Regions from separate parts of the Brachybacterium sp. GCM10030252 genome, predicted to be linked through region 2. Evidence: predicted binding sites of a transcription regulator. Region 2 holds the regulator's gene; the other holds the start of a gene.
What was found. Region 2 encodes HspR, which represses chaperone genes until heat shock. Its sites were predicted from a motif close to AAGTTGAGTCNNNNNGACTCAACTT; they were not measured.
Positions count from the first base shown of each region.

Region 1: the regulator HspR is predicted to act here: its motif matches at 3,576-3,600, upstream of ACFQRJ_RS09120 (Hsp20/alpha crystallin family protein).

Region 1 covers NZ_JBHTDM010000009.1:100,637-116,481, forward strand. Annotated here, with positions in the region: gene ACFQRJ_RS09105 (DNA glycosylase AlkZ-like family protein) at 1-737, shown strand, start outside; gene ACFQRJ_RS09110 (rhomboid family intramembrane serine protease) at 796-1,710, shown strand; gene pcp (pyroglutamyl-peptidase I) at 2,865-3,497, opposite strand; gene ACFQRJ_RS09120 (Hsp20/alpha crystallin family protein) at 3,706-4,215, shown strand; gene ACFQRJ_RS09125 (GNAT family N-acetyltransferase) at 4,563-5,219, shown strand; gene ACFQRJ_RS09130 (ABC transporter ATP-binding protein) at 5,332-7,146, opposite strand; gene ACFQRJ_RS09135 (ABC transporter ATP-binding protein) at 7,143-9,167, opposite strand; gene ACFQRJ_RS09140 (hypothetical protein) at 9,479-9,850, opposite strand; gene ACFQRJ_RS09145 (alpha-amylase family glycosyl hydrolase) at 9,903-11,387, opposite strand; gene ACFQRJ_RS09150 (alpha/beta hydrolase) at 11,501-12,277, shown strand; gene ACFQRJ_RS09155 (hypothetical protein) at 12,281-12,661, opposite strand; gene ACFQRJ_RS09160 (serine hydrolase domain-containing protein) at 12,658-13,842, opposite strand; gene ACFQRJ_RS09165 (ArsR/SmtB family transcription factor) at 13,845-14,426, opposite strand; gene ACFQRJ_RS09170 (YciI family protein) at 14,713-14,997, shown strand; gene ACFQRJ_RS09175 (hypothetical protein) at 15,021-15,557, opposite strand; gene ACFQRJ_RS09180 (LysR family transcriptional regulator) at 15,610-15,845, opposite strand, start outside.
Region 2 covers NZ_JBHTDM010000010.1:151,373-167,217, forward strand. Annotated here, with positions in the region: gene ACFQRJ_RS11105 (DUF6318 family protein) at 1-334, opposite strand, end outside; gene ACFQRJ_RS11110 (spermidine synthase) at 428-1,243, opposite strand; gene ACFQRJ_RS11115 (DNA alkylation repair protein) at 1,359-2,060, shown strand; gene ACFQRJ_RS11120 (VOC family protein) at 2,064-2,420, opposite strand; gene dnaK (molecular chaperone DnaK) at 2,729-4,603, shown strand; gene ACFQRJ_RS11130 (nucleotide exchange factor GrpE) at 4,603-5,301, shown strand; gene ACFQRJ_RS11135 (DnaJ C-terminal domain-containing protein) at 5,470-6,516, shown strand; gene ACFQRJ_RS11140 (heat shock protein transcriptional repressor HspR) at 6,696-7,133, shown strand; gene ACFQRJ_RS11145 (glycosyltransferase) at 7,051-8,301, opposite strand; gene ACFQRJ_RS11150 (TVP38/TMEM64 family protein) at 8,321-9,085, opposite strand; gene ACFQRJ_RS11155 (glycosyltransferase) at 9,082-10,407, opposite strand; gene ACFQRJ_RS11160 (YbhB/YbcL family Raf kinase inhibitor-like protein) at 10,600-11,082, opposite strand; gene ACFQRJ_RS11165 (carboxylate--amine ligase) at 11,201-12,475, opposite strand; gene ACFQRJ_RS11170 (carboxylate--amine ligase) at 12,498-13,754, opposite strand; gene trpS (tryptophan--tRNA ligase) at 13,880-14,956, shown strand; gene ACFQRJ_RS11180 (SRPBCC family protein) at 14,987-15,463, opposite strand; gene cysK (cysteine synthase A) at 15,652-15,845, shown strand, end outside.

The DNA.
Region 1 (15,845 bases), on a different contig from region 2:
CGGACGTCATGGCCGCCTGGGAGGCGGCCGGCGTGGCGACCGACGGTGGCCGCGGCTATCACCTGCTCACCTACTTCCTGGCCTCCGGGCTGGTCGCTCTCGGCCCGTGGCGCGAGCAGGAGACCGCCGTGGTGCTGGCCTCCGCGTGGCTGCCACCGCGCTCGGACCTCGAGGCGGCTTTCGGGGGCGATGAGACCGCGGCGATCGCCGAGCTCGCCCGGCGGTACTTCACCAGTCACGGCCCGGCAGGGGAGCGGGACCTGGCCTGGTGGTCGAAGCTCCCGCTGGGAAGGATCCGGTCAGCGCTGCCCCAGATCACGGACCGGCTGGAGACGGGCTGGGCCGACGGGGACGGGCGGCTGCACACCACTGCGGCCGACGCCCGCTCCGGCGGCGGCGAACAGCTGTGGTGGCGACCGGGACTGGCCGAGGACTATGCGGTGCGGGAGAAGGAGACCATGCGGGAGATGCTGCTGCCGGGGTTCGACGAACTCGTCCTGGGCTACCGGGACCGCCTGTACCTGATGGACGAGAAGCGCCACCAAGCGCTCGTGCCCGGCAACAACGGCGTCTTCAAGCGTGCCGCGATCCGCCGTGGAGAGATGCGCGGGACCTGGACCCGGAAGGGCCCTGCCGGCCGACGGAAGCTCGACCTCACCGAGCTGCACCCGATCAGCGCCTCCCAGCGAGCCCGGTACGAGAAACTCTTCGCCGCCTTCCCCTACACCTCGCCCTGAGCCGAACCTCTTGGCAGCGCGCGGCTCCGGCCCAGGTCCCCGTGGTGGAATGGACGCCATGGAACGCCCCAGCTACGGCTACAGCGCCGAGGACAACCCTGACCCGCAGGGCCAGCCGGTCTGCCCCCGCCACCCCGACCGGGTGAGCTACGTGCGCTGCAAGCGCTGCGACCGTCCGGCCTGCCCGGACTGCCAGCGACCGACATCAGTGGGGGTGCTCTGCGTCGACTGCGAACGGGAGATCTCCCGGCAGCAGGCATCGGCCCGGCCGCGCAACGCGATGGGCGGGACCATCGGGGCTCGTCGGCCCTACGTCACCTACACCGTCATGGCCCTGTGCATCCTGGCCTACGTCGGCCAGACGGTCGCGGGCGATCTCGTCTACCAGCTGGGCGTCTTCGCCCCGTTCCGTGCCCTGGTCATGCCGTGGACCTTCCTCACCGGCGGCTTCCTGCACGGCGGCATCATGCACCTGGTGCTGAACATGTGGGCCCTGTGGGTGGTGGGCCAGTACCTCGAGCAGACCATGGGCCACGTGCGGTTCGCGGCGGTCTACTTCGTCTCGGTCCTCGCCGGCCACACGGCCGTCTACCTGCTCACCGACCCGCTCAGCCAGGCCTGGTACGGCGGCACGCTCGGGGCCAGCGGCGGCGTGTTCGGGCTGTTCGCCGCGATGTTCGTCGTCAACCGGCGGATGGGCGGGCAGACCGCCCAGATCGCGGTGCTGATCGTGCTGAACCTCGTCATCACCTTCACCGTTCCCAACATCTCCTGGCAGGGTCACCTGGGCGGGCTCATCATGGGCGGCCTGGTCACCGCCGGGATGTTCGCCCTGCGTCCCAAGGCGACACCGGGGGTGGACCGGCAGGCGCTCGCCCGGCGCTCGGCGATGGTCCACGTGGGGATCGTGGCGTGCGGGGTGCTGCTGTGCGTGGCGCTGGTCGCCGCCAAGACTGTCATGCTCCCCGCCTGACGCCTGACGCCTGACGCCTGACGCCTGACGCCTGACGCCTGACGCCTGACGCCTGACGCCTGACGCCTGACGCCTGACGCCTGACGCCTGACGCCTGACGCCTGACGCCTGACGCCTGACGCCTGACGCCTGACGCCTGACGCCTGACGCCTGACGCCTGACGCCTGACGCCTGACGCCTGACGCCTGACGCCTGACGCCTGACGCCTGACGCCTGACGCCTGACGCCTGACGCCTGACGCCTGACGCCTGACGCCTGACGCCTGACGCCTGACGCCTGACGCCTGACGCCTGACGCCTGACGCCTGACGCCTGACGCCTGACGCCTGACGCCTGACGCCTGACGCCTGACGCCTGACGCCTGACGCCTGACGCCTGACGCCTGACGCCTGACGCCTGACGCCTGACGCCTGACGCCTGACGCCTGACGCCTGACGCCTGACGCCTGACGCCTGACGCCTGACGCCTGACGCCTGACGCCTGACGCCTGACGCCTGACGCCGGCGCACTCGGGCTCGGCGCCGGCCCCCCGTGATCGGCCGGCACAGAGACCCCGCGGGCGAATCACATGGCTGTGACTATCCCCAGCTGTGGACGGGGATGTGGAGAAATGGCCAACGGCGGGGGACCGAGCCAGCATCACTGTGGAAAACTCGCCGTCCGTGGTGGACGCGCGGTGTGGACGGCCGGAGCGACGATCCTCCGTGCCTCCCGCAGCGCGCTGTGCCTGAACTGCTCTGGCCAGCGTCTTCGTCGCGCACGGGTCCGGTGCAACCGCATCCGGCCGTCGGGCCCCTGCTCGACTGATGATGCGCATGACCTGCGCGTTCGGTCCTCGGTCTTGCAGACGGCCACGAGCCGGCGGCTGGTGTGGACAACGCTCGTCCGCCATTCGCCTGGGGACACGCTGTACATGGGCTCGATGTGGCTCGTACCTGGTGAACTACACGTCTGTCATTCATCCACCGTTGTGGACAGTGATGTGGACAGCCGGGCTCAGCGGTCCGTGCACGAGCCGTCGGCCGCGGCAGCACGGAGCGCGATCGGGAGTTTTCCACGTGCTCGGCCCGTCAGGAAGAGCCGATGTGCGGGCTCAGGCAGAGAGGCGTTCGCAGCGACCGGCCGGCGCCACCGGGCCACGCCGGTCGCGGACGGTCAGTGCAGTGCGCCGCCGCTGACTCGTACATCCGACGGGGAGCCCAGTGCGACCTCCGTGAGACGCGCCAGGCCGGCAGCGGCCATTCCGACGTCGACCGCGTCGGTCGACGGCACGTGGACGAACCCGCCGCGGATCGCGCCGGCGGCCCCGGTCCCGGTGGCCACCAGGTGCTGCAACCGATAGAAGACGTCGTTGCACACGTAGGTGCCCGCCGTCTGCGACACCGAGGCCGGGATGGCTTCGGCGGACAGTGCTGCGACCATCGCCTTGATCGGAAGATCGGTGAAGTATGCGACCGGGCCGCCAGTGATCACCGGCTCGTCGATCGGTGCGGCTCCGGCGTTGTCGGGGATGCGGGCGTCGCGGATGTTGATCGCCACCCGCTCCGGCGTGATCGCGGTGCGCCCGGCGGCCACGCCTGTCGCGATCACGAGCCCTGGACGGTGTTCGCGCACAGCCGTCTCGAGCAGGTCCCCGGCGCGACCGAACTCGACGGGCAGCTCGACGTCCTGGACCGCGACCCCGCGGTCACGCAGCATGGGCGCCGCCCGCCGCACCGCCTCCCACGAGGGGTTCTCGAGCTCGCCGCCGAAGGGCGCGAAGCCGGTCAGGAGCACGTCGATGGTCATCGTCGGAGCCTATCGCCGGCACCGGGACGGCCCGCTGCGCGAGCGGTCACACGGACACCCGCGAGACGTGATGCAGATCACATGAGCCTTAGGGGCTCAACTTTGGAATACGGCGCGGGGCCCAGGTGTTGTGCGGGGTGAGAGCGCCAGGGACGGCGCGCTCCGCAGGTTCTTCGATGTACGACCGAGACACTCCAGGAGGTTCATCATGGCTCGCACGTTCTCTCCGTTCCAGGAAGTCGATCGACTCTTCACCGATCTCACCCGTACCCCCGCCTCCGTCGGCATGCCGATGGATCTCTACCGTGACGGTGACAGCTTCACGGCGGAGATCGACCTGCCGGGCGTGGACCCCTCCAGCATCGACGTGGACGTCGACGACCGCACCCTGACCGTCCGCGCCGAGCGCTCGGGCTCGACCCCGCAGAGCGAGCGCACGTGGCTGACCCGTGAGCGTCCCAGCGGCACCTTCGCCCGACAGATGACGCTGGGCAGCCGGGTCGCTCTGGATCGCATCCAGGCCGACTACGCCGACGGCGTGCTGCGCCTGACGATCCCGATGGCCGAGGAGGCCAAGCCGCGCAAGATTGCGGTGGGCCACAGCGACCGTTCGCAGGAGATCACCTCGAGCGAGAGCGGCTCGGGCCAGGACTCGAACCAGGCCCAGACCCTCGAGGGGTCGACGTCGGACCAGAAGGCGGAGCCCGTCGGCGTGTGACCGGACCGGCCGGGACCCGGGTGCGTTCAGCAGGCTGACCCTGCCGGGTCGCCGGCAGGGTCACCGCAACGCCCCGCCCGAGGACCCGACCAGCAGCAGCCCAGGCCGGGGTCGGTCGCCGCAGCCAGTCAGCTGGCGCGACGACCGGCCCCGGCCTCCTCATGCCTGATCCCGGCGCGGTCCCCGCTGACCCCGACGCCCTCCCCGCCGGGCCCGACCCCTCTCCGCCGGTCCCGACGCCCTCTCAGCACGGCTCGCGCGTCTGCCACGGCGGCCTCGCGAGCGTGGTCGTGGAACGGGCATCCGGACGGGCTGCGGGATGCGGCCGGTGTGCCTAAGGTGGGGCGATGGAGACGCGCCCCGGCCTCGACGTGCTGTACCCGCCCCTCGGCCTGAGCATCCGTGCGGGTGACCTCACCCTGTGCCCGCTCGCCGATGCCGATCTGCCGGAGTACGCGGAGCTGATCCGTCGGCCGATCTTCGAGGATCCCGAGGTGCCCTACGCGTTCCCCTGGTACCGCGCCGAACCGGATGTGCGCGTGCGCGAGGCGGTGAAGTTCCAGTGGCGGATGCGCTCGAACGTCTCGCCCGAGTCGTGGGCCCTGAACTTCGGGATCTGGGCCGCCGGGCGCCTGATCGGATGCCAGGACGTCTCCGCCCAGCGCTTCGCCGACCGACGCACGGTCGGGACGGGCTCCTGGCTGACCCTGGACGTCCACGGCAACGGCTACGGGAAGCTCATGCGCCAGGCGATGCTCGTCCTCGCCTTCGATCACCTCGGAGCGCAGCGGGCCGAGTCCTCGGCGGGCATGGGCAACGACGCGTCCTTCGGCGTCTCCCGGGCCTGCGGGTACGTCGACAACGGGACGCACGTGTCCACCGACGGGGATCCGATCGTTCTCGAGCAGCGCTTCCTGGTCACGCCGGAGACGTTCCGGCGCCCGGAGGTGCCGGTCGAGGTGGAGGGGTTCACCGGCGAGCTGCGAGCGATGCTGGGAGCCTGAGCCGGATACTCGTCCGGCCCCCTGCTCCCGGGCTCGCGCTGCCGCGCCAGTGGCTCCCGGGTCGCGGTCCACCGGCTCCCGGGTCGCGATCCACGGACGCCGCTGATCCCCGCTACATCGACTCCTGCCACGCCTGGTACAGCGCCGCGAACCGGCCGCCGGCACGCACCAGATCCTGCGGGGAGCCGTCCTCGACCACCTCGCCGCCGTGGACCACGAGCACCCGATCCGCGATCATCACCGTGGTCAGGCGGTGGGCGATGATCAGCGAGGTGCGCTGGCCCAGCAGGCGCGTCAGGCCTTCCTGGACCATGCGCTCGGAGGGGATGTCCAGCGAGCTGGTGGCCTCGTCGAGGATCAGCACCCGCGGGTCGGCGAGGAAGGCGCGGGCGAAGGAGATCAGCTGCCGCTGACCGGCCGAGACGCGCCCGCCGCGCTTGTTCACGTCGGTGTCGTACCCGTAGGGCAGGGACTCGATGAAGGAGTCGGCGCCGATCGCCTTCGCGGCCCTCTCGATCTCCTCGCGGCTCGCGCCCGGCTTGCCGAGCGCGATGTTGTCCGCGACGGTACCGGAGAACAGGTAGGCCTCCTGGGTGACCATGACGATGTTGCGCGTGAGGTCCTTCATCGAGATGTTCCGCAGGTCCACGCCGTCGAGCTTCACGCTGCCCTCGGTCGCGTCGTAGAAGCGCGAGATGAGCTTGGCGACGGTGGACTTGCCGGCACCGGTCTGGCCCACCAGCGCGACCGTCTGCCCGGCGGGGATGTGCAGGTCCATCGGCTTCAGCACAGTCGGGCCGTCCGCGGTGTAGCGGAAGGAGACGTCCTCGAAGTCGATCTGGCCGCTCGAGCTCGGCATCGGGGTGGGGTCCTGGGGCTCCTTGACGGTGGGCTGGACGGCCAGCAGGTTCGCGATCTTCTCGAGCGCGGCCACCGCGGACTGGAAGGCGTTGTAGAAGTTCGCGATCTCGTCGACCGGCTGGAAGAAGCGGCGCGAGTAGAGCACGAGCGCCACCAGCACGCCCACCTGCAGATCGCCGTTCATGACGCGGAACCCGCCCACGACCAGCACGGCCGCGATGGTCACGTTGGCCAGGAAGCGCAGCGTCGGCTGGTAGATGCCGAAGACGTTGACCGAGCGCAGCGAGGCGTCGCGGTAGTCCTGGGCGAGGTCGTCGAACTCCTGCTGATTGCGCTCCTCCTTCCGGAAGGCCTTGACCGCGCGGATGCCGGCCATGGCCTCCACGAAGTGGACGATCAGACGGGCGGAGTGCGAACGGATCGCCCGGTACTCGATCCGCGAGCGCCGCTGGAACCACTTCGTGAGCATCACGCAGGGGACCAGCATGAGCAGCATGACGATGCCCGTCTGCCAGTCCATGACCACGATCAGCACGATCGTGAACACCATGGACAGCGAAGCGCCCACCATCACGTTCACGCCCGAGTCCAGCAGCTCGCGCAGCGCCTCCATGTCGGAGGTCTGCCGGGAGACGATCCGGCCCGAGGTGTAGGACTCGTGGAACTCGAGGTCCTGGCGCTGGGTGAAGCGGAAGACGCGGCGGCGCAGCGAGAGCAGCATCTTCTGGCCGACCACGACGGACTGGCGCACGTACCCGTAGGTGAGCACGCCGCCGACGATCGCGGCGCCGAGGTGCATCGCCGCGGCCTGGAACGCCGGGATGCTGTTGCCCTCCATCAGCGCCGGCAGCGCGTTGTCGATGCCCCAGGCGATGATCGCGGGCCCGGCCACCACGGCGAGCTGGGCGATGATGACCATCAGAGCCATCAGGGCGAACTGGCCCTTCACGGGGGCGATCAGCTCGCCCAGCAGCTTGAAGGACCTCTGCCTCGAGAGCTTGTTCTCCTCGGGGGAGAGGACTCGCTGTTCGTCGTCGTTCTGGTCCTGCAGGGTCGCGGTGCTCATCGCTCCTCCTCCCGGTCGCTCTGGTCCTGGTCGGAACGGCCGGCGGCGGGGATCCCCGCCGTGACGGTCACGGCATCGGCATCGGCATCGGCATCGGCGTCGGCGTCGGCATCGGCGCCGGTGCGGACCTGGCCCTCGTCCTGCCCCGCGCGGAGGTCAGGTGGCGCCTCGCCGTCACCGTCGGACCCGTGCTCCACGTCGGCGGAGCCCTGGAGGCCTCGCAGGTCGAGCTCCCCGGTGAGGGTCTCGATGTCCTGGTCGCGGCGCACCTCCTCCTCCTGGTTGGCGATCACCCAGCGGTAGCGGGGAGAGCTCGCCATCAGTTCGGTGTGCGTGCCCACGGCGACCACCCGGCCACGATCGAGCAGGGAGACGCGGTCGGCGAGGGCCACGGTGGAGGTGCGATGGGCGACGATCAGCGTGGTCGTGCCCTCGAGCACCTCGCGCAGGCGGCCGGTGACGTTCTCCTCGGTCTTGGTATCCAGTGCCGAGAGCGGATCGTCCAGCAGCAGCACGGCCGGGCGGGCTGCGATCGCACGGGCGAGAGCCAGACGCTGGCGCTGGCCGCCGGAGAGGCTCATGCCCTCCTCCCCGATACGGGTGTCGACCCCGTCGGGCAGCTCGAAGGCGAAGTCGGCGTCGGCCGTGGACAGGGCGAGCTCGAGCAGCTTCTCGGACTCCTCTTCGCTCAGCGACCGATCCGCACCCAGCAGGACGTTCTCCCGCACCGACCCGGAGAACAGGGTGGCGTCCTCGAAGGCGAAGGCGGTCAGGGTGCGCAGGTCCACGAGATCCATGTCCCGGGTCTCGACCCCGTCGATCGAGATGGTGCCGGCGGTGACGTCGTACAGCCGCGGGACGAGCTGCAGCAGCGTGGACTTGCCGCTGCCGGTCACCCCGACCAGCGCCATGGTCTCGCCCGGGTCGATCTGCAGGTCCACGCCGTCCAGCACGTCGGGGACATGGCCGGGGGCGTCCTCGTAGCGGAAGTGGACACCGCGCAGCTCCACGGCGCCGCGGGCCGCCGCGTGGTCGATGGGCGTGGGGTTCTCCGGTGAGGTGATGCTGTTGAACTGATCCATCACCTCGTAGTGGCGATCCAGGGCGGTGGTGGCGCTGACGGCCTGCCCGAAGAGCATGCCGAGCATGCGCACCGGGCCCACCACCAGGGTCGCGGTCGCGAAGTAGGAGGCCAGCTGACCGGTGGAGATCGAGCCGTTCGCGGTCAGGTACAGCCCCACCAGGAGAGAGACACCGAGCGCGAGCTCGGGGAGCATGAACATGAACATGTCGAAGCGCGCGATGGCCGTCGCCTTGCGCACCTCGGTCTGGCGCAGTTCCTCCGCCTGCTCGGTGAAGCCTTCGAGGGCCGACGGCCCGCGCCCGAACGCCTTGAGCACACGGATGCCCTGGACGGACTGCTCGATGGTGGTGGCCAGGTCGCCGTTCTGATCCTGGGACAGCCGCGAGAGGATCGAGAAGTTCCGGTGGAAGCGATAGGCGATGATCGAGACCGGCACGGCGGCGAGGAAGAAGATCAGCGCGAGGATCGCCGAGGAGCGCCACAGCAGCGCCATCCCCACGATCACCGTGACGGAGCTGGCCACGGCCATGATCATGCCGAAGGCGATCCACCGGCGGATGATGTTGATGTCGGTGAGCATGCGCGAGAGCAGCTGACCGGAGCCCCACCCGTCGTGGAAGGAGACCGGCAGGTTCTGGACCTTGCGGTAGAAGTCCACGCGGATCTGCTTCTCGACAGTGGTCGAGGGGGCGACGGCGAAGGTGCGACGCAGCCAGAGGAGGCCGGCTTCGAGCACACCGAGACCGAGCACGATGGCACCGCCGGTCAGGATGGTGGCGGCGACGGCGTCGTTCTCGAGGCGGTTGACGATGTGCTCGAGGACCTGGGGGATCATCAGCGCGACGATCGAGGCGGCGAGGGCGCTGAGCAGGCCGAGATAGAGGCGGAAGCGAATCGGACGGACCGTCTGCCAGAGGCGGCTCATGGTGCCGAACATGGGGAAAGGAGTCCTCAGAGGGGGAGCGGGGGTCCCGGCGGTCGGGACCGGAGTATTAGCCTAGTCAACTATCGCCGCATTAGATAGTCGTTAAGCGCATTCCGTTCTGGCGGGCCCCGCGTCGCCACTGGTGAGGGCGTGCTGATTCGCGGCCGTCCGGTGCCGTGCGGGCGCGCCGCTTCGCTGGACGTGCCGCGTCGCCCGAGGCGTCGCTCGCCGGACGCGTTGCTCAGTTCGGCGCGCTGCTCGGTGGACGTGCCGCTATGGAGGGTCTGCGATTCGTGCGGCGCTCGTGCGCCGGGTCGAACTGCTCAGGCGTCCGGGTCCGCCGGGGTCCACTCCCCGTAGGCCGCGTCGGACAGCAGGGCGGCGGCGCCGGCGGCGACGCCGGTCACGGTGAGGACGGCGGGCCAGGCTCCGACCTTCTTCGCGAGCGGGTGGGAGAGTCCGAAGCCGAGCACGTAGGTCGCCCCGAGCACGGCAGTGGTCGCGGGGCCGCGACGGGCCAGCCACGTCCGGCCCGCATAGAGCCCGGCCGCGGCGAGGACGACGCCGCCGAGGGGGCGGATCCCCGTCTCCCGGGCGGTGAGCCAGCCGCCGATCAGTCCGGTGGCGACGACCGGGGCCGTCGAGACCTCGCCGGCGGGCTTGAGGGTCATGCCTGTGCGCTTCCCGGTGCTCATGGCATGAGTCTACGTCCGGGTCGACGGACCGTCGATCGCGGTATCTCGCCTCTCAGCGGACCACGGCGATGCCGTGCGCGGGCACGACCCCGGGCGCGGGCGGGCCGACGGCGTCGAGCATGTCGGCACCGCTGACGACCTCCAGCACCTCGCCCTGGACGGGTCGGTCCGCGTCGCCCAGATTCACGACGAGGGTGAGCTGCTGAGCCGCGGCGCCACCACCGGCGGCCGAGTCCTGCGCGCCCCCACCGCCTGGGCGCGGGGACAGCGTGATCTCGGCGAAGGTGTCCTCGAGGCTCTCGCGGCGCACGGTGACCTCCGCGTCGGCCAGCCACGGCTCGCGACGGCGCAGCGAGAACAGCCGCTGATGGACCTCGAGGATCCGCGGGACGGCCTCGCGGCTGAGCACGCTGAGGTGAGGTGAGGTCGCCGCGGACTCCGTGGGCGCGGAGGCGCCGACGCTGCCGGCAGCGCCCGCGATCTCGGCCGGATCGTCGGGGAACGCGGGGCGCACTGCGTCGTCCCCGCCGGCGCGGTCCTCCTTGATGCCGGTGGCGCCGAACTCATCGCCCGCGTACACGGCGGGGATCCCCGGCAGCAGCGCCAGCAGCGCGTAGGCCACGGCGAGATCCCGGCCGTCGGCGACCTGGGAGGCGATGCGGGTGGTGTCGTGATTGCCGACGAAGATCAGCGGATGCTCGTCCCCGTCGGCCGCCAGGAAGTCCCGGTGGCGACCGAGGGCATGCTCGAGCTCGAAGAGGTTGTGCTCGCGCAGACTCGACCAGATCGCCTTCCACAGCTCGTACTGGGTGATCGAGTGCGCCCCGGAGGCGGCGGCGATCGCCGGGTAGTCACCGTGGATGACCTCGCCGAGGATCCAGGCGTCGGGATGGGCCGCGCGGACCCGCTCGAGGATCGGAGCCCAGGCCTCGGCGCCCGCGGCGTACATGGCGTCCAGTCGCCACCCGTCGGCCCCGCGCTCGAGCCACAGCCCCATCACCCGGACGATCGCGTCCTGGACCGCGGGATCGGTGAGGTTCAGCTCGACCAGGTCGGCGTTGCCCTCGAAGCCGTAGGGCTGGTCCCCGGCCCAGCGGATGCGGTCGCCCTCCGGCGTGCCGGGGCCGGCGGCGATCGCGCGCCGCGCCTCGGGGTGCAGGTGGGAGACGTGGTTGAACACCCCGTCCAGCACCACGCGGATCCCGCGTTCGCGGCAGGCGGCGACCAGGGCGTCGAAATCCATCTCATCACCCAGGCGCGGGTCGAGCCGTCGATGATCGAGGGTGTCGTACCCGTGGGAGACGGAGTCGAAGATCGGGTTCAGCAGCAGCACGTTCGCGCCGAGGCCGACGAGATGGTCGAGCCATCCCTGCAGCCGGCGCAGGCGGTGGACGACGTTCTCTCCCTCGGCCCCGGCGTAGGACTCGCCGACCAGGTCCTCGCGGTGCAGGGGCGCTCCGCAGAACCCCAGCGGATAGACCTGCCAGCAGATCGCGTCGCGGATCCAGGCGGGCTCGGACGGGGCGGGCGTGTTCATGCCGCCATCGTAGGCGGGGCCTTCCCGGCGCACCCAGCCCGGCCCGGTGTTCAATGGGGTCTCGAGGCGGGCCGACGCGCCCCCACCGTCAACATCCCCGGGAGGGAGCACCGATGATCCGGCTGCGCACCGACTTCTTCGCCGAGTCCCTCGGTATGGGCACCTCGATGGTGGTGCTGATGCCGCAGTCCGCCGCAGGAATCGGCATGGAAGTGGCGGACCGCCGACCTGCAGGCGGCGCAGCGGCGCCGGTGCTGTACCTGCTGCACGGTCTCAGCGACGACTGCACCGTGTGGGAGCGCCGCACCGCGATCGAGCGCTACGCCGCGGACAAGGGCATCGCCGTGGTGATGCCCGAGGTGCGCCGCTCGTTCTACGTCGACGAAGCGGTGGGGGAGCAGTACTGGACCTTCGTCTCCGAGGAGCTGCCGGAGCTGGTCGCGCGGACATTCCGCGTCTCCACCGCCCGCGAGGACACCTTCGTGGCGGGGCTGTCGATGGGCGGATTCGGTGCGTTCAAGCTGGCGCTGAACCATCCGGACCATTTCGCGGCGGCCGCGAGCCTCTCCGGGGCGCTGGATCCGGCGTCGCTGTCACTCCACGGGAATCGTGGGAACCTCGCCGAGCGGGTCTGGGCCGGCCGCGATCTCGCCGGCACCGATGACGATCTGCTCGGGCTGCTCGCGGCCGCGGACGCGCAGCAGCTGCCGGCGCTGTTCCTGGACTGCGGCACCGAGGACGAGCTGGTCGGGCAGAACCGGCGTTTCATCGCCACGGCGGAGCGGCACGGCGTCGGCCTGACCTCGCGTCTTCGCCCCGGTGCGCACGCCTGGGAGTTCTGGGACCAGGGGATCCAGGACGTGCTGGACTGGTTGCCGATCCGGGGCTGAGCCTCACCCCGCGTAGAGCGCGACCGCGACCACGGCGAGATAGACGATCACCTCACCGGCGAGGTTGAGCCGGCTCGGGGGCCGCAGATTCTTGGCCTGCCGCGCAGTCGGCTCTGCGGGAGGCGAGCTGACGAGCGCGCGCCGGCAGGCGACGATCACGCCGGCGATCGTGACCAGCGAGAGCAGCCACGGACCCCACCACATCGACGCCGGCGGGATGCCTGCGAGCCCGAGGATGCCGATGATGCTGGCGGCACTGAGCGTCCGCAGGAAGATGCGAACCGGATGCTCGTATCGGATCCACAGCTGGACGATGGAGATGACCAGCAGCGCGAGGACCGCGACGCCGGCGATGAGGGGAAGGGAGGCCAGCACGGTGTTCACAGTTCGACCTCCCCGGTCAGGACGGCCACGGCGACGTCATCGAGCGACCGCGCGGTGTCGGTTAGGAGCACGATGCCGCGGCCCGTGGACGGGTCCCACCCGGTGAACGCCGCGAAACCCCCGGTCATGCCGTTGTGCCAGGTCATCAGCTGCCCTGTGCCCACGTCCTCGTGGAACCAGTTCATCGAGGTCTCACTGGACTGACTCTCGGTGAACAGGACCTCGGTGGCGGCCGACGCGCCCGGCGCGGTCCCCTCGATCATGCCGGTCAGGTAGAGCGCGAGATCCTCGGCGGTCGAGCGGATGCCGCCTGCCGGGGCGACACCGTGCATGGTCCATGCCGCGTTGGGAAGCCCGGCACTGGTGTGGCCGCGCGTGGCCGTATCCCGCAGGCCTTCCGGGGTGATCGGAGCGTAGGTCGAGGCCAGCGAGAGCGGTTGGAGGATCCTGTCTCCGAGCAGCGTGGCGTAGTCGGTGCCTGCGGCGCGTGCGAGCAGCTGGCCCTGCAGGGCGACGCCGAGGTTGGAGTACGCATAGGAGCCGCGGCCGTTCGGCGTGATGCCCAGCGCGTCGGCGATCACCTCATCGCCGTCTCGCGCGGGGTAGGGATCCTGGCGCAGGAGCGTGCCGGTGAACCTGCCGGTCCACCAGCTCGGGGCGAGCGACGGGATGCCGGAGGTGTGGGTGGCGAGCTCGGCGAGCGTGACATCGGCGATCGCGCTGCCCTCGGCCTCGTCCCCGAGCACGTCGGCGACCGTGCTCTGCACCGTGACCTCCCCACGTTCGACGGCTGAGGCCAGCAGCGCACCGGTGAACGTCTTGGTCACCGAGCCGACCTCGAACTCGTCGGTCGCTTCGGCCCCGAAGCCCCCGAAGCGGGTGGTGCCGCTGCCGTCGAGATAGGCGATCGCGACGCGGCGATGGCCACTCAGGTGGGGCTGCAGGGCGGCGGTCACCTGCTCGTCACCGGTCGGATCCCCGAGGCGGGCAGGGCGCGGACCGGACAGCGCGGTGATGGCGAGGACGCCGGCCACAGCCGGGATGCCGGCTGCGAGCACCGTGCGCCGCGAGAAGGACGTGCCCGTCCGGGAGGGCGCGTCGGGATCGGAACCGGAAGCGATGTCGGTGCCGATGTCGGCATCGGGGTCGGCCTCGGTGCGGTCGGGATGCTGGTCGGTCATGGTCAGCCCTTCTCAGCAGCGGCGACGATGGTCAGCAACGGGACCACCCGTGAGGCGGGGATCGTCCAGGTGCCGCGTCGGGGAGAGGTCGCCCATCCGGCGTTCTGCAGCGCGGACAGATGGTGGTACGCGACGCCGGTCGAGCCGAGCTCCAGCTCGTCGACGATCTGGGCGACGGTGCGTTCGCCGTCGATCAGCCGGCGCAGGATCGCCAGCCGCAGCGGATGGCCCAGCGCGGCCACGGTATCTGCGTGCTCGGCCCAGTCCGTCTCGAGCAGGAACTCCGTCGGCCGTCCCCATTGGTACTCGAGATGACCGAGGCCGACGTCGACCGTCCCCGTGTAGACGACCGCTCCCGGCGACTCGACCTGCGCCTTCAGGGCGTTCAGCGCCCACCACGGGCTGCCCGCGGGCTCCGGCGTCGAGGTCGCCTGGTCCGATGGCTGCGCGACGGCCGAGCGCGTGTCCGCGACCGGGGCCGGGCGCGTCGAGGAGTGTGCCCGGTCCTTCTCGAGCTCCGCGACCCGCTGCTCGAGGCGTCTTAGGCGAGCGGTGATCTCGCCGGTGCTGCCCTCGTCATCCATCGCTCAGGTCCCCCTCGACGTCGGGGCCTCGCACGGTCGCGTCAGATCACCGTCGGACCGCGGTCGTGCCGGGTCGTTGCCGTGCTGGATCTCGGACGTGCGGAAGCCAATTCCTACGCAATTACGGAATAACAGAGTAGCAGCGGGGTGCGTGCTGTGCACAGGGGCGGGAGAGGCGTACGAGCCGGCATGCTCGGGTCGACCGCGAATGCGGCACGATGAGGGGTGCACCGCCGGGCCGGTGGACCTCACCGGCCCGCGCCCCTCGAGCCTTCGGGAGAGTCTTATGGCCGTCTTCGCCGTGCAGTACACCTACACCGACGATGCCGAGAAGGTGCAGGCCGTGCGGCCGGAGCACCGCGAGTACCTGCAGGAGCTGCACGCCGCGGGGACGCTGCTGCTGGCCGGACCGCTCGGCGGGACCCCGGGCGGTCTGCTGATCGTGCGCGCCGGCTCCGAGGAGGAGGCACTGGCCGCGGTGGACGGCGATCCGTTCGTCCGCGACGGTGTGGTCATCGACCGCAGCGCGCGCGAGTGGACCGTCTCGATCGGGGAGCTCCCCGGCGCCTGAGCGTCTGAAGCGTCAGGGCGCCGTCACGCCCCTGTCGCTCCCGCGTCGAGCTCGCCGTCGTCCTCGCCGGCAGCTCGACGTCGTCCTGCGGCCTGCATGTCCAGCAGGTCGCCGACGGTCGCGGTGGCTTTGACGTCCTGGCCGACGATCACCAGGGGAAGGGCGTCCTCGCCGCCGTGCTCGTCCAGCAGGGCGCGGGCCTCCGGGTCACGGTAGGCGTTGACCCAGAGCACGTCCTCGCGGGGTGTGCGGATCGCCGTCTGCATGCGGGCCGACAGCGGGTTGCCGGGGGCCCACAGGATGACGGAGACGTCGTCGGCGCGCCGCTGCAGCGCCGTGGCCAGCGGAGTGTGCGGGCCCGATCGCAGCGGGGAGGTCCAGAACGCCATGAACAGGGCGAACAGCGCGAGGGCGATGGCGGCGATGAGCTGGTCGGCGACGACCAGGGCGGCGGCGACCGCGAGACCTCCCACGGCCAGCAGCCCCGGTCGCAGCCAGGCTCGCGCCGGGGGCCGGCCTGCTCGGCGATCTCGGCGTGCGGAGGTGTCGCGGCTGGTCATGGCACCAGAGTACGCAGGGACTTTCGGGATGGACTGAACGTCGGGTGGCGGTTCAGATCAGCGCTGCGGTGCTGGAGCGCTTGTTGGTCTCGGCGACCAGGGCGTCGCGCACGGCGCTGACGGCCGGGATCGACTGGGCACCGCGACGGTTGATCAGGCCGATCATCCGCGTATCCAGATCCGGCAGTGCCCGCACCACCACGTCCTGCGTCGGGGCCGCCTCCAGTGCCGTCTCCGGCATCAGGGCGACCCCGCCACCGTGCATGATCAGCCGTTGGACCACGGTCG
Region 2 (15,845 bases):
CGATGTAATACCGGAACGCCTGCTCCGCGCCCTCCGGCGTGTGCTCGTCCATGCCTGCATACTCCGCAGGATCGGGAGGGGGGATATCGGGGGCGGCTGCGCTCGGGTCCGCTTCGCCGTTGCCGCCGCCATCGCTGGAGTTTCCGCCGTCGCTGGGCGCGCCCTCGCCATCGGAGCCTCCTCCGTCGCTGGCACCTCCGCCGTCGCTGCCACCGCCGGTGACGGTAACGTCAGGGGGCGGGCTGGTGACGGGGCCGTCACTACCGTCGCCGCATGCCGCGAGGCCGAGGGTCAGAGCGGCGGCGGCCGCGGCGGAGAACAGGCGACGGGGCATGGAGATGCCTTCCGGGAGTGCGTCAGGTCACCTGCACGCTATCTGGCCCGCGTCTCCCGCGTCCTCCAGTCGCAGAGATTGTGGATAACCGGCTCAGCCGAAGGCCTCGACCGTCTCGGCGGGGTCGAGCACCGCGGCCGGGTGCGGGCCGGCCTTCTTCCACGCCGCCCGCCACGTCTCGACCTCGGGTGACGACAGTGCCCCGCCGGCGAGAAGCACCATGTTCCCGTCGGCCGGATGCGACAACAGCGTTGCGTGAGTCAGCGTCCAGACCCCGGAGAGGCCGCGCGCGGCCGCCGCCTCCTCGAGCTCGCGCACCTGACGTGCGAGGAATTGCTGGCCGGCGTCGTCGCCGACGTTGACCAGCAATACGCCGTCGTCCGTCAGGTGCTCGAGCGCCTCCACATAGAAATCCTGCGTGGCCAGATGGGCGGGGGAGGACTCGCCGGAGAACACATCGAGCACGATCGCCTCGAATCGTCGGACTCCCATGGCCGCGAGCTCGGCGCGGGCATCCCCGATCACCACGTCCAGATCCGTCCCGGTGGGCAGGGGCAGCGCGGAGGTCACCAGCGTCGGCAGCTCGCGCTCTATCTCGACGACCACCTGCGCGGAACCCGGCCGGGTGGCCTGGACGTACCGCGCCAGGGTCAGGGCGCCCGCCCCCAGGTGTGCGATCCGGATCGGCTGGCGACGCGGCCATGCCTCGTCCAGCACGTTCGCCATCCGCCGCAGGTACTCGTGCACGAGGTGCGTCGGATCCTCGAGGTCGACATGGGACTGCTCCACCCCGCCGATCTGCAGGACCCAGCCGCCGTCGACCTCGTCCTTCACGATCCACGCTGGCTGGTCGGAGGTGCTCAGTTGCACGGTGCGGCGCGCGGAGGGAGGCAGGTCGGATGCAGACATGGCGACATTGTCGCGGACACGGGAGGAGGTCAGCGGATTGAGGGCGTCGCCTGCGACGCCGCTCGCGGTGGCTGCACGTATCCTGCGCGTAACTCCGAGACCGAAGGACGAGCACTTGGCCGATCGCGAGCAGGATGCCGACGACCTGACCGCGGTGGCGGCCGAGGTGCTGGAGGAGCTGGCCTCGCTCGAGGACCCGCGAGTTCGGGCCGTCAACGAGAAGCGCGGCGACGACCATGGCGTGAATCTGTCCGCGCTTCGCGCCCTTGCCAAGCGACTCAAGACGCAGCCCGATCTTGCCCGTGAGCTGTGGTCGACCGGCGAGACCTCTGCCGAACTGCTCGCCGTGCTCATCTCGCGGCCCAAGGAGTTCGGCCGCGATGAACTCGACGCCATGCTGCGTGAGGCTCGCGCTCCCAAGGTCCACGACTGGCTCGTGAACTACATCGTCAAGAAGAGCCCACACCGCGAGGAGCTCCGCCAGGCGTGGTCGGCGGGCCCGGATCCGGTCGTCGCCAGCGCCGGCTGGGCGCTGACCAGCGACCGGGTGGTGAATAACCCGCACGGAATCGACCAGTCCCGGCTCCTGGACATCATCGAGGCCGAGATGAAGGACGCCCCCGATCGTCTGCAATGGTCCATGAACCACTGCCTAGCGCAGATCGGCATCCACACGCCGGAGCTGCGTGAGCGGGCGCGGCGGATCGGGGAGCGGCTCGAGGTGCTCAAGGACTACCCCACGCCCCCGAACTGCACATCGCCCTATGCCCCGGCCTGGATCGACGAGATGGTGCGACGCCGGGAGGCGATCTCCTGAGATCTACGTGAGCGGGCGCGAGAAGTCGAAGACGAGACCAGGAGCGTCGTCGACGGTGACGGAGGCCGAGCGCTCGCCGTAGTCCATGTCCTGTGGCTGCCGGACGGCGCGGGCGCCGCACGCGACGGCCTCGCGGAACGACTCGTCGACGTCGTCGGCTGTCAGGTGCAGTACGAGATTGCCGGTTGCGGGCTCGCCGTCCGCCGGGGCGTTGATCCACAGAGGGACGTCTCCCGGGAGCTGTAGCGCTGCGAACGTCCCGAAGTCGCTCTCCACGCTCCAGCCGAATACGGTGCTGAGCGACCGTGCTGCCCGGGAAGGGTCCGGCAGCAGCGCCGTGAGGGCTCGGATCGCGGGCATCTATGCCTCCTTCGGCTCCCGCCGGATCGTCCGACGGATCGGCTCCCGCCGGATCGTCCGACGGATCGTCTCGTACCGCGAACCTACGCCAAAGACGTGGTCTCCGTCACGCCGTTCCGGATCGGGAATGTGCGGCGCATCCCCGTAGTTGAGTCGGGTGTACTCAAGTTCGATGCGTCCCGGATTGACAACGATCGCGACGGGTCCTCTACTTGAGTGCGTACAGCTCAAGGCTTGCCGCCGGCCCACGGCGGCCGGCATCGCACGAACCCGTTTGCGGCGTTCCCGTCGCAGAAAGGCAGGCACTCATGTCCCGTGTCGTCGGAATCGACCTCGGTACCACCAACTCCGTCGTCTCCGTCCTCGAGGGCGGCCAGCCCACCGTGATCGCGAACGCCGAGGGCGCTCGCACCACCCCGTCGGTCGTCGCCTTCTCCAAGCAGGGCGAGGTCCTGGTCGGTGAGGTCGCCAAGCGCCAGGCCGTGACCAACGTCGACCGCACCATCTCCTCGGTCAAGCGCCACATGGGCACCGACTGGAGCACCGAGATCGACGACAAGAAGTACACCGCGCAGGAGATCTCCGCGCGCATCCTCGGCAAGCTCAAGCGCGACGCCGAGTCCTACCTGGGCGAGGACGTCACCGACGCGGTCGTCACGGTCCCCGCGTACTTCAGCGACGCCGAGCGCCAGGCCACGAAGGACGCCGGCACCATCGCCGGCCTCAACGTGCTGCGCATCGTCAACGAGCCCACCGCCGCGGCCCTGGCCTACGGCCTCGAGAAGGGCAACGACGACGAGCAGATCCTCGTCTTCGACCTCGGCGGCGGCACCTTCGACGTCTCCCTGCTCGGCGTGAGCAAGGACGAGGAGGGCTCGACCATCCAGGTCCAGGCCACCGCGGGCGACAACCGCCTCGGCGGCGACGACTGGGACCAGAAGATCGTCGACTGGCTGATCTCCCAGGTCAAGAACAAGGAGGGCGTGGACCTCTCCAAGGACCGCATCGCTCTGCAGCGCCTCAAGGAGGCCGCCGAGCAGGCGAAGAAGGAGCTGTCCTCCTCGACCTCCACGAACATCTCGCTGCAGTACCTCTCGATGACCGAGAACGGGCCGCTGCACCTCGACGAGAAGCTCACCCGGGCTCAGTTCGAGGACATGACCTCCGACCTGCTCGAGCGCACCAAGGCGCCGTTCCACCAGGTCATCAAGGACGCGGGCATCTCGGTCTCCGAGATCGACCACGTGATCCTGGTCGGCGGCTCCACCCGTATGCCGGCTGTGACCGACGTCGTGAAGTCCCTGACCGGTGGCAAGGAGCCCAACAAGGGCGTCAACCCCGATGAGGTCGTCGCCGTGGGCGCGGCCCTGCAGGCCGCGGTCATCAAGGGTGAGCGCAAGGACGTCCTGCTCATGGACGTCACCCCGCTCAGCCTCGGCATCGAGACCAAGGGCGGCGTGATGACCAAGCTCATCGAGCGCAACGCGGCCATCCCGACCAAGACGTCCGAGGTGTTCTCCACCGCGGAGGACAACCAGCCCTCCGTGGCGATCCAGGTGTTCCAGGGCGAGCGTCAGTTCACCCGGGACAACAAGATGCTGGGCACCTTCGAGCTGACCGGCATCGCCCCGGCTCCCCGCGGCATCCCGCAGATCGAGGTCACCTTCGACATCGACTCCAACGGCATCGTGCACGTGACCGCGAAGGACCGCGGCACCGGCAACGAGCAGTCCATCCAGATCACCGGCGGCTCCGCCCTGTCCGACGAGGACATCGACCGCATGGTGAAGGACGCCGAGGCCCACGCCGCCGAGGACGAGGAGCGCCGCAAGAACGCCGACGCCCGCAACACCCTCGAGCAGCTCGTCTACCAGGGCGACAAGGTCCTCAAGGACAACGAGGGCAAGGTGCCGGATGCAGATCGCACCAAGGCCGAGGAAGCCATCAAGGAGGCCAAGGAGTCCCTCGCCAGCGAGGACACCTCCACCGAGGACCTCGAGTCCAAGCGCGACGCGCTGAACGAGGCCCTGCAGGCTGTGGGCACCGCGATCTACTCCCAGGCCGAGCAGGAGGGTGCCGAGGGCGCCGCCGGGGCCGAGGGTGCCGAGAGCGGTTCGACCTCGTCGGACGATGACGACGTGGTCGACGCCGAGGTCGTGGACGAGGACGAGGAGAAGAAGTGATGAGCGAGGACCAGAGCACTCCCGACGACGCGCAGCGCCCCGAGGGTGAGCCCCGGTTCTCCTTCAACGACAAGCGGAAGGTGAACCCGGAGGACGGCAGCGTCCGTGACTCCGGCGCCTCGGAGACCGCCTCCGCCGGGAACGAGCAGGACCCGGCGGAGGGCGCCGAGCCCGTCGACCCGATCGAGGCCGAGGCCGCGAAGCTCTACGAGCAGGCGGCCGAGGGCGATGACTCCGGCAGCGGGGTCCCGGCAGATGCCGGCCGGGTGGCCGAGCTCGAGGGCCAGGTCACCGAGCTGACCGAGCAGCTCAGGCGCGAACAGGCGGAGTACGTCAACTCGCGCCGGCGCATCGAGGGCGCCGCCGAGGCGGGCAAGGAGGCGGCCGTGGGCCGTGTCCTGACCTCGCTGATCGGCGTCCTGGACGATGTGGAGCTGGGGCGTCAGCACGGCGACATCGCCGAGGGCACCCCCTTCCACTCGATCGCCCAGAAGCTCGAGGACACCCTCGGGTCGCACGGTCTGAGGCGCTACGGCGCCGTCGGGGAGGAGTTCGATCCGAACCTCCACGAGGCGCTGATGCACGAGCAGGCCGACGACGCCGAGACCACCACGATCGCGCAGGTCATGCAGCCCGGCTACGCCCTGGGCGAGCGCGTGCTGCGACCGGCGCGGGTGAGCACCCGCGGCCCGGCCTGACCGGTCGCACCTAGGGGCGGCGCGGGGCCCTGCCGGCCATCACCCGGCCGGCAGGGCCCCGCCCTCCCCGCCCCGGCGGGCGTGTCCCGTCGGCCCCATATCTCTCACCCACCGACTCACCGCCCACCGACCCCAGGAAGCCCCTGACGCTCCCGAAAGGAGACGCACATGTCCGGACAGGACTGGCTCGACAAGGACTTCTACGCGGTCCTCGGCGTCTCGAAGGACGCGAGCGCGCAGGAGATCAAGAAGGCCTATCGGGCCAAGGCCAAGAAGTTCCACCCCGACCGTCATCCCGACGACCCCACGGCCGAGGAGAAGTTCAAGGAGGTCGGTGAGGCCTACTCGGTGCTCAACGATCCCGAGCAGCGTCAGCAGTACGACGCGATCCATGCCATGGGTTCCGGCGGCGCGCGCTTCTCCGCGGGCCAGGGCGGCCCCGGCGGTGCAGGCTTCGAGGACGTCTTCTCCTCCATGTTCGGCGGCCAGGGCGGCGGCTTCTCCGGCGCCGGGGCACGCGGCGCCCGGGGCGGCGCGGCAGAGCCGGATCTCGAGGACATCCTGCGCATGTTCGGCGGGCAGGCCGGCGGTGGCTACAGCAGCGGTCCGGCCGGATTCGGCGCCACGGGCGGCTTCGGCGGCGCCGGTGGACCAGGCGGCGCCCCGCCGAAGGGGGCCGACATCTCCGCCCGCACCCGCATCGGCTTCCGCGACGCCGCGCTGGGCACCGAGATCCGCCTGAACGTCGAGGGACGCACCGTGACGGCGCGCATCCCGGCCGGCGTGCATGACGGCCAGAAGATCCGGCTGCGCGGCAAGGGACGCCCCGGTCCCGGCTCGGCCCCGGCGGGCGACCTGCTGCTGACCCTCGACGTCGAGGAGCATCCCGTCTGGAGCAGTGACGGCGCGAACCTGCGCCTGACCGTCCCGATCTCCTTCGACGAGGCGGTCCTGGGCACCACGCTGTCGGTGCCGCTGCTCGACGGCGGCTCCGTGAGCGTCAAGGTGCCACCGGGCACCCCGTCGGGCCGCACCCTGCGGGTGCGCGGCAAGGGCATCACCACGAAGAAGACCACGGGTGATCTGCTGGTCACCGTGCAGGTCGCGGTGCCCACCCACGTCGAGGGCAAGGCCAAGCGGGCCGTCGAGGATCTGCGCGAGGCGCTGGCCGACGAGGACCCGCGGGCAGGACTGGCGGAGGCCGCCGCCCGCTGACACCCGCTCCGGCGGGGCGGCCTCGCCGCTCCGCCGGCGCGGCCTCTCGCCACCGAGTCCTCGTGCGCCGGCTGCCGCCGGCGGCAGGCCCCGGCCTGGCAGAGTAGGACGGAGCAGAGAGCAGACCTCGCCCGACGTAGGTATCCCGCGTAGAACTGGCGCAGGAAGGAGCATCCCCGATGGCCGGCCCGCACCGCATCGACGAGCGCGCACCCGTGTTCGTGATCTCCGTGGCCGCGGAGCTGTCCGGGATGCACCCGCAGACGCTGCGCCAGTACGACCGGCTGGGCCTGGTCTCCCCGCAGCGCACCCGCGGGCGGGGCCGGCGCTACAGTGCGCGCGACGTCGCGAAGCTGCGCGAGATCCAGCGACTCTCCCAGGACCAGGGCATCAACCTCGCCGGGATCAAACGGATCATGGAGCTGCAGGACGAGGTCAACGACCTCGCCGACCAGCTCGAGAGCGTCCAGGAGACTCTCGACGCGATGACCCCCGCGCAGCGGCGGGTGTTCTCGGCCGACCGCGACGGGGAGATCAGCGCGCTGCGCCGGGGCGAGAGGCCCCAGCGGCGCGGCGGAGGCGCGCTCGTACTGTGGCGTCCCTCGCGTCGGCAGTGAGACCGCGCGAGCGGCGATGGGGCTGCACGCCCGTCAGCCGGTAGATCTCCTCGAGCCGGCGGGCCACCGAGCGCAGATCGACGTCCTCGGCGGCGAGCCGCCCGGCCTCGGTGAGGTCCTCGAGCCGCCCCTCCAGCAGATCGGTGAGCTTGCGCGCGACCTCGGCCGGGAACTCGGGGCCGTCGCCGGCGACCTGGTGGGTCAGCACCCCGTCGGGCATCCGGTCCCGGTACAGCGGGATGGCCCGCACCAGGGCGGGAACTCCGCAGGCCAGTGCCTCCCACAGCACGATCCCCTCGGTCTCCTCCTTGGTCAGGAAGCAGAACACGTCCGCGCCGCAGTAGGCCTCACGCAGCTTGTCGGGGCGGAGGTAGCCGGGGAACAGGGCGTTCGAGGGCGCAGTGGCCAGAGCGCGCTCGACGTCGGCCGTCAGCAGGCGCTCGTCCGTGCGGCCGTACCAGACGAAGGTGACCTCGGGCATCCGTCGGGCCACCTCGACCCAGTCGAGGATCCCCTTGCGCACCAGCTGCATGCCGACGCTGATGACCACCTTCGCATCCGGGGCGATGCCGAGGGACTCGCGCAGCCGCGGCCGCGCCTCGGGATCCGGACGGAAGAACGTGGTGTCCACGCCGTTGGAGAGCACATGGATGCTGCTGGTGATGCCGTACTTCGGGTCCGAGACCAGCTCCCGGGAGTACTCGCTGGGCGTGACCACGGCATCCCCGAGGCGGTACAGGTGCGAGATCCACCGCCGGAACAGCGGCGCGAGCTGGTTGGAGCCGGGGAAGGAATCGCGGAAGTCGTTCTCCGTCGAGTGCGCCCACACCAGCACGGGCCGGCGCCATAGACGGGCCCAGCGCGCGAGGAGCGGGGTGTCCGGGAAGGGGGTGTTGAGGTGGACGACATCGAAGGGGAGCAGCGGATTGGTGACCACCTTGTGCCCGAGCGCGCGCACCACGGACTCCTGATGCCGGATCGCCGCTCCGATCCCGGATTCGCGGGCGAGCCCGGCCATGCCGTGCGGCATGAGCACGCGCAGCGGCTCATGGGTGCGCACGTTGCGGCGCGGGTGCCGCCCGGGCAGGAGAGTGTGGACGACATGGTCCAGCCAGTGCACGGCCGGGTCCCAGGGCCGGCGGGGGCGCCTGACGGCGCGGGTCCTCATGAGCATGACTCTCCTCCGTTCACCAGGGCAGGACGCGGAGCAGGATGGCGCTGGCGCCGAGCCCGTACGCGATCAGGGCCCACGGCTTGCACAGCAGGATGATCGCCGCGTAGGTGCGCCACCGCATCCGGGTGGTCCCGGCGATGTAGCACAGCAGATCGTCCGGCGCGATCGGCAGCGCGATCGCGAGGCCGAAGGCGCGGGTGAAGTGGGCGTTGCGCGTCCAGCCCAGGAATTTCTCGACCGTCCGCGGGCGGAAGATCCGTTCGATGAGCGCGAGGCCGACGTGCCGGGCGATCAGGAAGTTCAGGAGCGACCCGGTGCACACGGCGATGTAGTTCAGCAGGGTGCCTTCGACGGGACCGAACAGGACCGGGCCGGCGATGACCAGGAGGCCACCGGGCACGATCGGGAACACCACCGAGGCGGCGGAGACGATCAGGAAGGCGACCGGTCCCCAGGCTCCGAGGGAGTCGATGAAGCTCTGGAGGTTCGCCAGTGACTGCAGCACGCCCGTCTGCAGGCCCCACCAGATCAAGCCGATGCTGAGCCCGAGTCCCAGCAGCGGGGAGAGGCGGGCGGCGATCCGCACGGGGTCCCGACGGGCCGGGGCGGCGGGGCCGGTTCCGAACCCTCCGAGCGCTCCGAGCTCCCCGTGGTCCCCGATGCGCGGTGGCGCGACGGTCCCGGGCTCCCCGGCGAGCTCCAGCGTCGAGCGCTCGGCGCGCGAGATCCCGCCGGGGACGGCCACGGCGGTCGGTGCGGACTGGATCGCGGTGCTCATGCCACGGCCGCCATCCGGGTGATGACGCGCGGGGAGTGACGCAGCAGCGTCTGCTGGTACACCTCGAGCACGGAGCGGCCGAACCGGCGGGCCCCGAAGGTGGCCGCGGCGTGCTCGACCGCGGCCGCAGCCATCTCGCGGCGCGTGCGCGGGTCATCCAGCAGTGCCGAGAGGTGCTGGGTGAACTCCGCCGCGGTCTCGTACTGGTGGCCGGTGCGGCCGTCGAGGACCACGCTGGCCAGCGACGGGTCCCGGTGGCACAGGAGCGGCAGGCCGCTGGCGAGGGCTTCGATGAAGGTCAGGCCCTGGGTCTCGCTCAGGGAGGCGCTGACGAACACGTCGCCGACGCGGTACCAGCGCTGGACCTCGGCGGGCTCGACCACGCCCGTGAACACGACGCGATCGGCGATGCCCAGCTGCCGCGCGCGCTCCTCGAGCTCCTCGCGATAGGGGCCCTCGCCCACCAGCACCAGGACCACGTCGCTGCGATCGGCGGCCGCGACCATGTCCAGGACCTCGTCGAGGTTCTTCTCCTTGGCCAGGCGGCACACCGAGACCAGCACCTTGTGGTCCGCGCCGATGCCCAGCCGCGAGCGCAGGGCGGCGGTGTCGGCCCGCTCGGCCTCGGAGGCGGCCGGCCGGAAACGCTCCAGATCCAGCCCCGTGGGGACGACGTGGACCGGCCGGCGCACCCCGTACCCGCTCAGCAGCGCGGCGACCTTGGCGGTGGGGACGACGACGGCGTCGGTGCCCGAGAGCACGCGCCGCGAGAAGGTCGCGACCACCTTGCGGCCGACGGTGCGGCTGGGGGAGTAATAGTGCGTGTAGTCCTCGTAGATGGTGTGGTACGTGTGGATCAGCGGCACCGAGAGGGTGCGGGCGATCCGGCGGGCCCACACATGGGTGGAGAACTCGCAGTGGGAATGGATCACATCCGGCCGCCAGCGCAGGATGTCCCGCAGAACTCGACGGCTGGCCGGCATGCCGATCCGCGCCCGGTCGTAGAACATGGCCGCGGAGACCGAGCCGATGCGGTAGACGCCGGGTTCGCTGCGGGTGCGGATCCCCTGGGAGAGGGTGAGGACGCGGACGTCGCAGCCCAGCGCGATCAGTTCCCGGCGCAGAGTGGCGACGGAGGCGACGACGCCGTTGACGACCGGCTCCCACCAGTCGGTGGTCAGCAGCACCCGCAGCGGTCGCTGCTCGCCGCCGGTGCGTTCACCGCCGGCACGCTCCCCGCCGCGGCGCTCGCCCCCGGTCCGCTCGGCGGCGGTCCGGGCGGTGGCCGCCCGGTCGGCGGGGCGCATCTGGATCACGTTCACCCCTCGACCTTCGCACTCGGAGGCGTCTCCGTCGTCCGTCGAGCGGATGAACGGGGTCAGACTCCGGTCTGATATCTGCCTCGTCCACTCACCGTGGGATGTCCTCGACCTCATGGTTCGAGCCTACGGGCGGCGATCTTCGACCACGACGGGGCACGCCCGAGCCGTCGCGGAGTGTTTCCCCCTGGTGCGTCAGTTCGTAACCTGGTAATGCGCGGTGAGCGAGGTGGAGGCCAGCTGCTGGCTGAAGATCGCGAACCGGGCCCCGATGTGCGGGCCGTCGGGGTCCGCACCCAGCGTCTCGACCGGCAGGGCGTGGACCGTGAAGGTGTAGCGGTGCGGCGGTCCGGCCGGCGGCTCGGGGCCGTCGTACCCGCGGTTGCCGAAGTCGTTGACGCCCTGCTGCAGGGAGGGCTCCTCGCGGGGGACGCCGAGGGGCAGCGAGGTCGTGGTGGCAGGGATGTCCCACGCGATCCAGTGCCAGAAGCCGGAACCGGTGGGGGCGTCCGGGTCGAACAGCGTCACCGCGAACGAGCGGGTGCCCTCAGGGGCGCCCGACCAAGTCAGGTCCGGAGAGAGGTTCTGCCCGCCGAGGTTCTCCACCAGCTGCTGGGGAGCCACCTCGGTGCCGTCCGGGGTCGCGTTCGAGGTCACGGTGAAGGTGTTCTCGCTCATGCCTGCCAGCGTAAGCAGGTGCGGGCGCGCTGTCGACCGGCCGGCGGCCCGGCCTACCGCTCGGCCGACCGCTCAGGCGACCGCTCTGCCCGCGCCGCCGTCGGTGGGGGCGTCCGGCTCAGAATCCGTCGGCCGACGGTCGCGGGTAGTGCTGGAGGAACTTCTTGACCTGGTTCGCCTGGGCGGCGAGGACGTAGGCGCGGCGCCGCGGTCCCTCCGGGCCGTAGGACAGCGGGTGGACGGTGCAGCGCCGACCGATCTCCCGCACCCGCGCGCGCAGGTCCGGATCGATGATGTACCGGCGCAGCAGCATCCAGGGCACGATCGAGTAGAGGATCTCCTGCTGCGGGACCATCCGCTCCGCCTCGCGGTCCTCGACCAGATCGGCGACGACGGGCACGGCGACATTCGCGCCGGCCGCGGTCATGTAGTAGTTGTTGCGACCGATGCGGGGATTGACCTCGAAGAACTTGGCGATGCCATCGCGCGGATCGATCTTGACATCGAAGTTCGCATAGCCGCGGTAGCCGGTGTGCTCGAGGAAGCGCACGGACTGCTCGAGCACGTCGGGCAGGTCGGTGGTGTACATCGCCGCCGGGTTCCCCTGGGCGATGGGTGTGTGCTCCTCCAGCAGCACCTGCGCCCCGCCCAGCAGCGTCACCTTCCCGCGGGTGTCGACGTACGCGGTCACCGACAGCATGGACGTGTCATCGCCCGGGATCATCTCCTGGACCACGAAGCGGTCGGTGTACCCGGCGGCGCTGAGCCGGCCGACCAGGTCGAGCAGCTGGGCGCGGTCGTGGAACTCGAAGACCTTGCGCTTGCCCGGGAAGGAGACCGCGTTGTACGCCGAGGAGCGGGAGGCCTTGGCGACCACGGGCCAGCCGAGATCGAGCTCGGGCACCTCCGGGGTGGAGCCGCCGGCGAAATCGAGCACGACGGTGCGCGGCGTGGGCACCCCGATCTGCTCGCAGACCTCGCTGAATGCCGCCTTGTCGGCCACCGTGGCCAGCACGTCGTCAGCGAGCAGGGGGAGATGGAAGTACTGGCTCAGGCGGTCGCGGTGGGCGGCCAGCAGCGAGACCAGGAAGTCGGCATTGGCCAGCAGGATCGGGCGGTGCCCGGCCGGCCCGGAGGCCTTGCCGGACCCGACCTCGAGCAGGGCCCGGATCAGCTCGTCCTCGCTCGCGGACATCCCGACCTCGACGGTCTCCAGGATGGAGGAATCCGCGACGGGGCCCACGACCCTGCGGGTCACCACGGTGGCCCGGATCCCGTACTCCTCGTGGAAGGCGCGGGCCAGCGCGTAGATGCCGATGTCACCGCCCAGCAGCACCAGGTCGATCCCGGGCGAGGGATCGACGGCGAAGGGGCGGGCGGGGGTGTCGGGCATCGGGGCGGGGTCCTTCCCAGGATCAGAATCCGGTGTCGGTGGGCCGCGGGTACACGGCGCGGAACTTGCGCACGAAGTTCAGGCCCGAGAGCACGGAGTAGGCGCGCATCCACAGACCTTCAGGACCGTACCGGAAGGGGTTGCGCAGGGAGGTGCGCGCCACGCGGCGGATCCGGTCCCGCAGCGCGGGATCGCGCAGGTAGCGCAGCACCAGGCGCACCGGCAGGATCGAGTACACAACGGTGTCGGTGACCACGACCTGCTCGAGGTCCCGGCCGTGGACGCGATCCTCGACGACGTGCCGGGCCACGGATTCCCCGGCTGCGGTGACGTAGTAGTTGTTGCGGCCGATGCGCGGGTTGATCTCGAAGAAGCACTCGCGGCCGGTGCGCGGGTCGACCTTCACATCGAAGTTCGCGAAGCCGACGTAGTCCACCGCGTCGAGGAACCTCTCCGCGGCGGCGGTCAGGGACGGGAAGTCGCCGGTGACCATGGCGGCGGGCCGGCCCAGGGCATCGGGGGTGTGCTCGCCCAGCAGCACCTGGGCGGCGCAGAGCAGGGTGACCTTGCCGCGGCTGGAGCGGTAGGCGGTGATCGAGCGCTGGGCGGTGTCATCGCCCTCGATGAGCTCCTGGAACAGGAATCTCCCGGTGAAGCCCGACTCGCGCAGCCGCCGCACGAGATCCTGCTGCTGCTCGGCGGATTCGAGGAAGAAGACCTTCCGCTTCCCGGGGAACTGCACGTGGTGGTACTCGGCAGTATTGGCGGCCTTGCCGACCACCGGGTAGGCCCACGGCAGCTCATCGGTGCCGTTCCAGTCGCTCTCGCCTGCCCGCGCGAAATCGACGATCACCGTGGGCACAGTGCCGATGCCGAGCCGCTCACAGATCTCGGCGAACTCCGCCTTGTCGGCCAGACGCGCGAGCAGATCGGCGTCGACCTGCGCCAGGAGGTAGTGCTCCTCGAGGTCGGCGCGGAAGCGGTCGATGAAGTCGATCAGGGAGTCCGCGTTGGTCAGCAGCAGCGCCGGGCGCCCCGGAGCGCGCCGGGAGGCGAGCTCGAGCAGAGCATCGCGCATGTCCTCATCGCTCGCCTCGGCTCCGAGCACCTCGAGGTCGGTGGTCACGGTGTGCTCGTTCATCGCCACCGGGATGCGCACCACGGTGGTGCAGCGCATCCCGTACTGCTGATGGAAGGCGATGGTCAGGTTCAAGGAGTTCAGACCGGCCCCGAGGACGACGACGTCGAACCCGGGATCGGCCGGGGCAGTGGCGGGCATGCGGAAGATCTTATCCGCGAGCGGCACGTGCAAGAATGCGCAAGCTCCTGCAGAGCGGCGGGGCGCGGCGCAGCGGCAACCCGCGGGGCCACGGCGGATCCGAACGGGGCCGCTAGCATGGAGCGGTGACCGCACCGACCTCCTCCCGCACCAGCTACGACTCCTCCCGCCAGCGCAGTGACGAGATCTGGAAGCAGATCGAGAGCGACCCCTCGGGGCTGCGCATGCTGACGGGGGACCGCCCCACCGGCGCCCTGCACATCGGCCACTACTTCGGGTCGCTGCGTAACCGGGTGCGCCTGCAGGAGGCCGGGATCGAGACCTGGGTGCTGGTCGCCGACTACCAGGTGATCACCGACCGCGATGTCGTCGGTGACATCCGCGGCTCGGTGCGCGAGCTGCTGACCGACTACCTCGCCGTCGGCCTGGACCCCGAGAAGTCCACCTTCTTCGCGCACTCGGCCGTGCCGGCGCTGAACCAGCTGATGCTGCCGTTCCTCTCGCTGGTCACCCAGCCGGAGCTGGAGCGCAATCCCACCGTCAAGGCCGAGCTCGCCGCGGCCGGGAAGTCCGCGATGGGCGGGCTGCTGCTGACCTACCCGGTCCATCAGGCCGCGGACATCCTCTTCTGCCACGGCAACGTGGTCCCGGTGGGCAAGGATCAGCTGCCCCACATCGAGCAGACCCGTGTCATCGCCCGGCGCTTCAACGAGCGCTACGCGGACGGAGAGCAGGTCTTCACCGAGCCCGACGCGCTGCTGTCGGACGCCCCCACCATCCTGGGCCTCGACGGTGCGGCCAAGATGAGCAAGTCGCTGGGCAACACCGTGATGCTGCGGATGAGCCCGGACGAGACCCTGAAGAAGATCAAGAAGGCCAAGACGGACTCCGAGCGACGGATCACCTATGACCCCGAGGGGCGCCCCGAGGTCGCCAACCTGCTCACGATCGCCTCGGAGGCCACCGGGCGCACGCCCGAGGAGATCGCCTCCGAGGTCGGCGACGCCGGCTCCGGCACCCTGAAGATGCTGGCCGCCGAGGCGCTGAACGAGCACCTCGCCCCGATCCGCGCACGCCGGGCCGAGATCGAACAGGACCCGGAGTACCTGTTCGGGGTGCTGCGCGCCGGCGACGAACGCGCGAACGAGGTCGCCGAGCAGACCCTGGCGCGCGTGCGCGAGGTCATGGGCATGGTGTACTGACCGGTTCCTCGCCGGGCGCGCCGCCGCGTCTCAGCGCTCCGTGGCCGGCGACTGGCCTCGCAGGATCGCGGCGATGCGCTCGAGGGTGGCGGGCATGCCGGCACGGGCTGCCTTCCGGCGGATCTCGATCTGCCTCGCGGCATCCTCGCCGTGCCGCTCGGCGAAGACCTTCTCGGCGCGCTCGCCGAACCGGGTGTACTGGATCAGCTCGGTGCCGCCGTCCTGTGGCTGCATGCGGTAGCCCCAGATCACCTCCGCCGGGCCCACGGACCACGCGAACTCCCGGCCGGGTTCGTCGATGACGACCGTGGAGACGGTCTGCCATGTCCGCTCCGGCGTGCGGTTATGACCGGTGAACGTCGCGCCCACGCCCCGGGCCTCGGAGTTCCATTCGGCCTTCTCGGTCTGGACGCTCCATTCGCCGGTGCGCGTGATGTCGCTGAGCAGTGCGTAGACCTCCTCCGGGGTGGCGGGCACGCAGAGGGAAGCGTCGAGCTCGTACGTCATGGCGCGAGCCTATGCGCTCAGCCGCGGGAGCTGTGCAGCCTGTGGACCCGCTCGAGGGGGTGACCCGAACCCGGGACTCCGCGGGTGCTGCCGAAGGACGGATCCGGCCACGGCCGTTCCGAGTTCCCGTTATGCTCGGGGAAAGTGCCCCTTTGGGGCTCCGGGAGATCCAGTCCACAGGAGGAAGCATGCCCGTCTACGAGAACGTCTCCGAACTCGTCGGCCGTACCCCGCTGGTCAAGCTCAATCGCCTCGGCGACGACGTCAAGGCCACCGTGCTCGCCAAGCTCGAGTTCTACAACCCCGCCAACTCCGTCAAGGACCGCATCGGCGTCGCCATGATCGATGCCGCCGAGGAGTCCGGCCAACTGCAGCCCGGCGG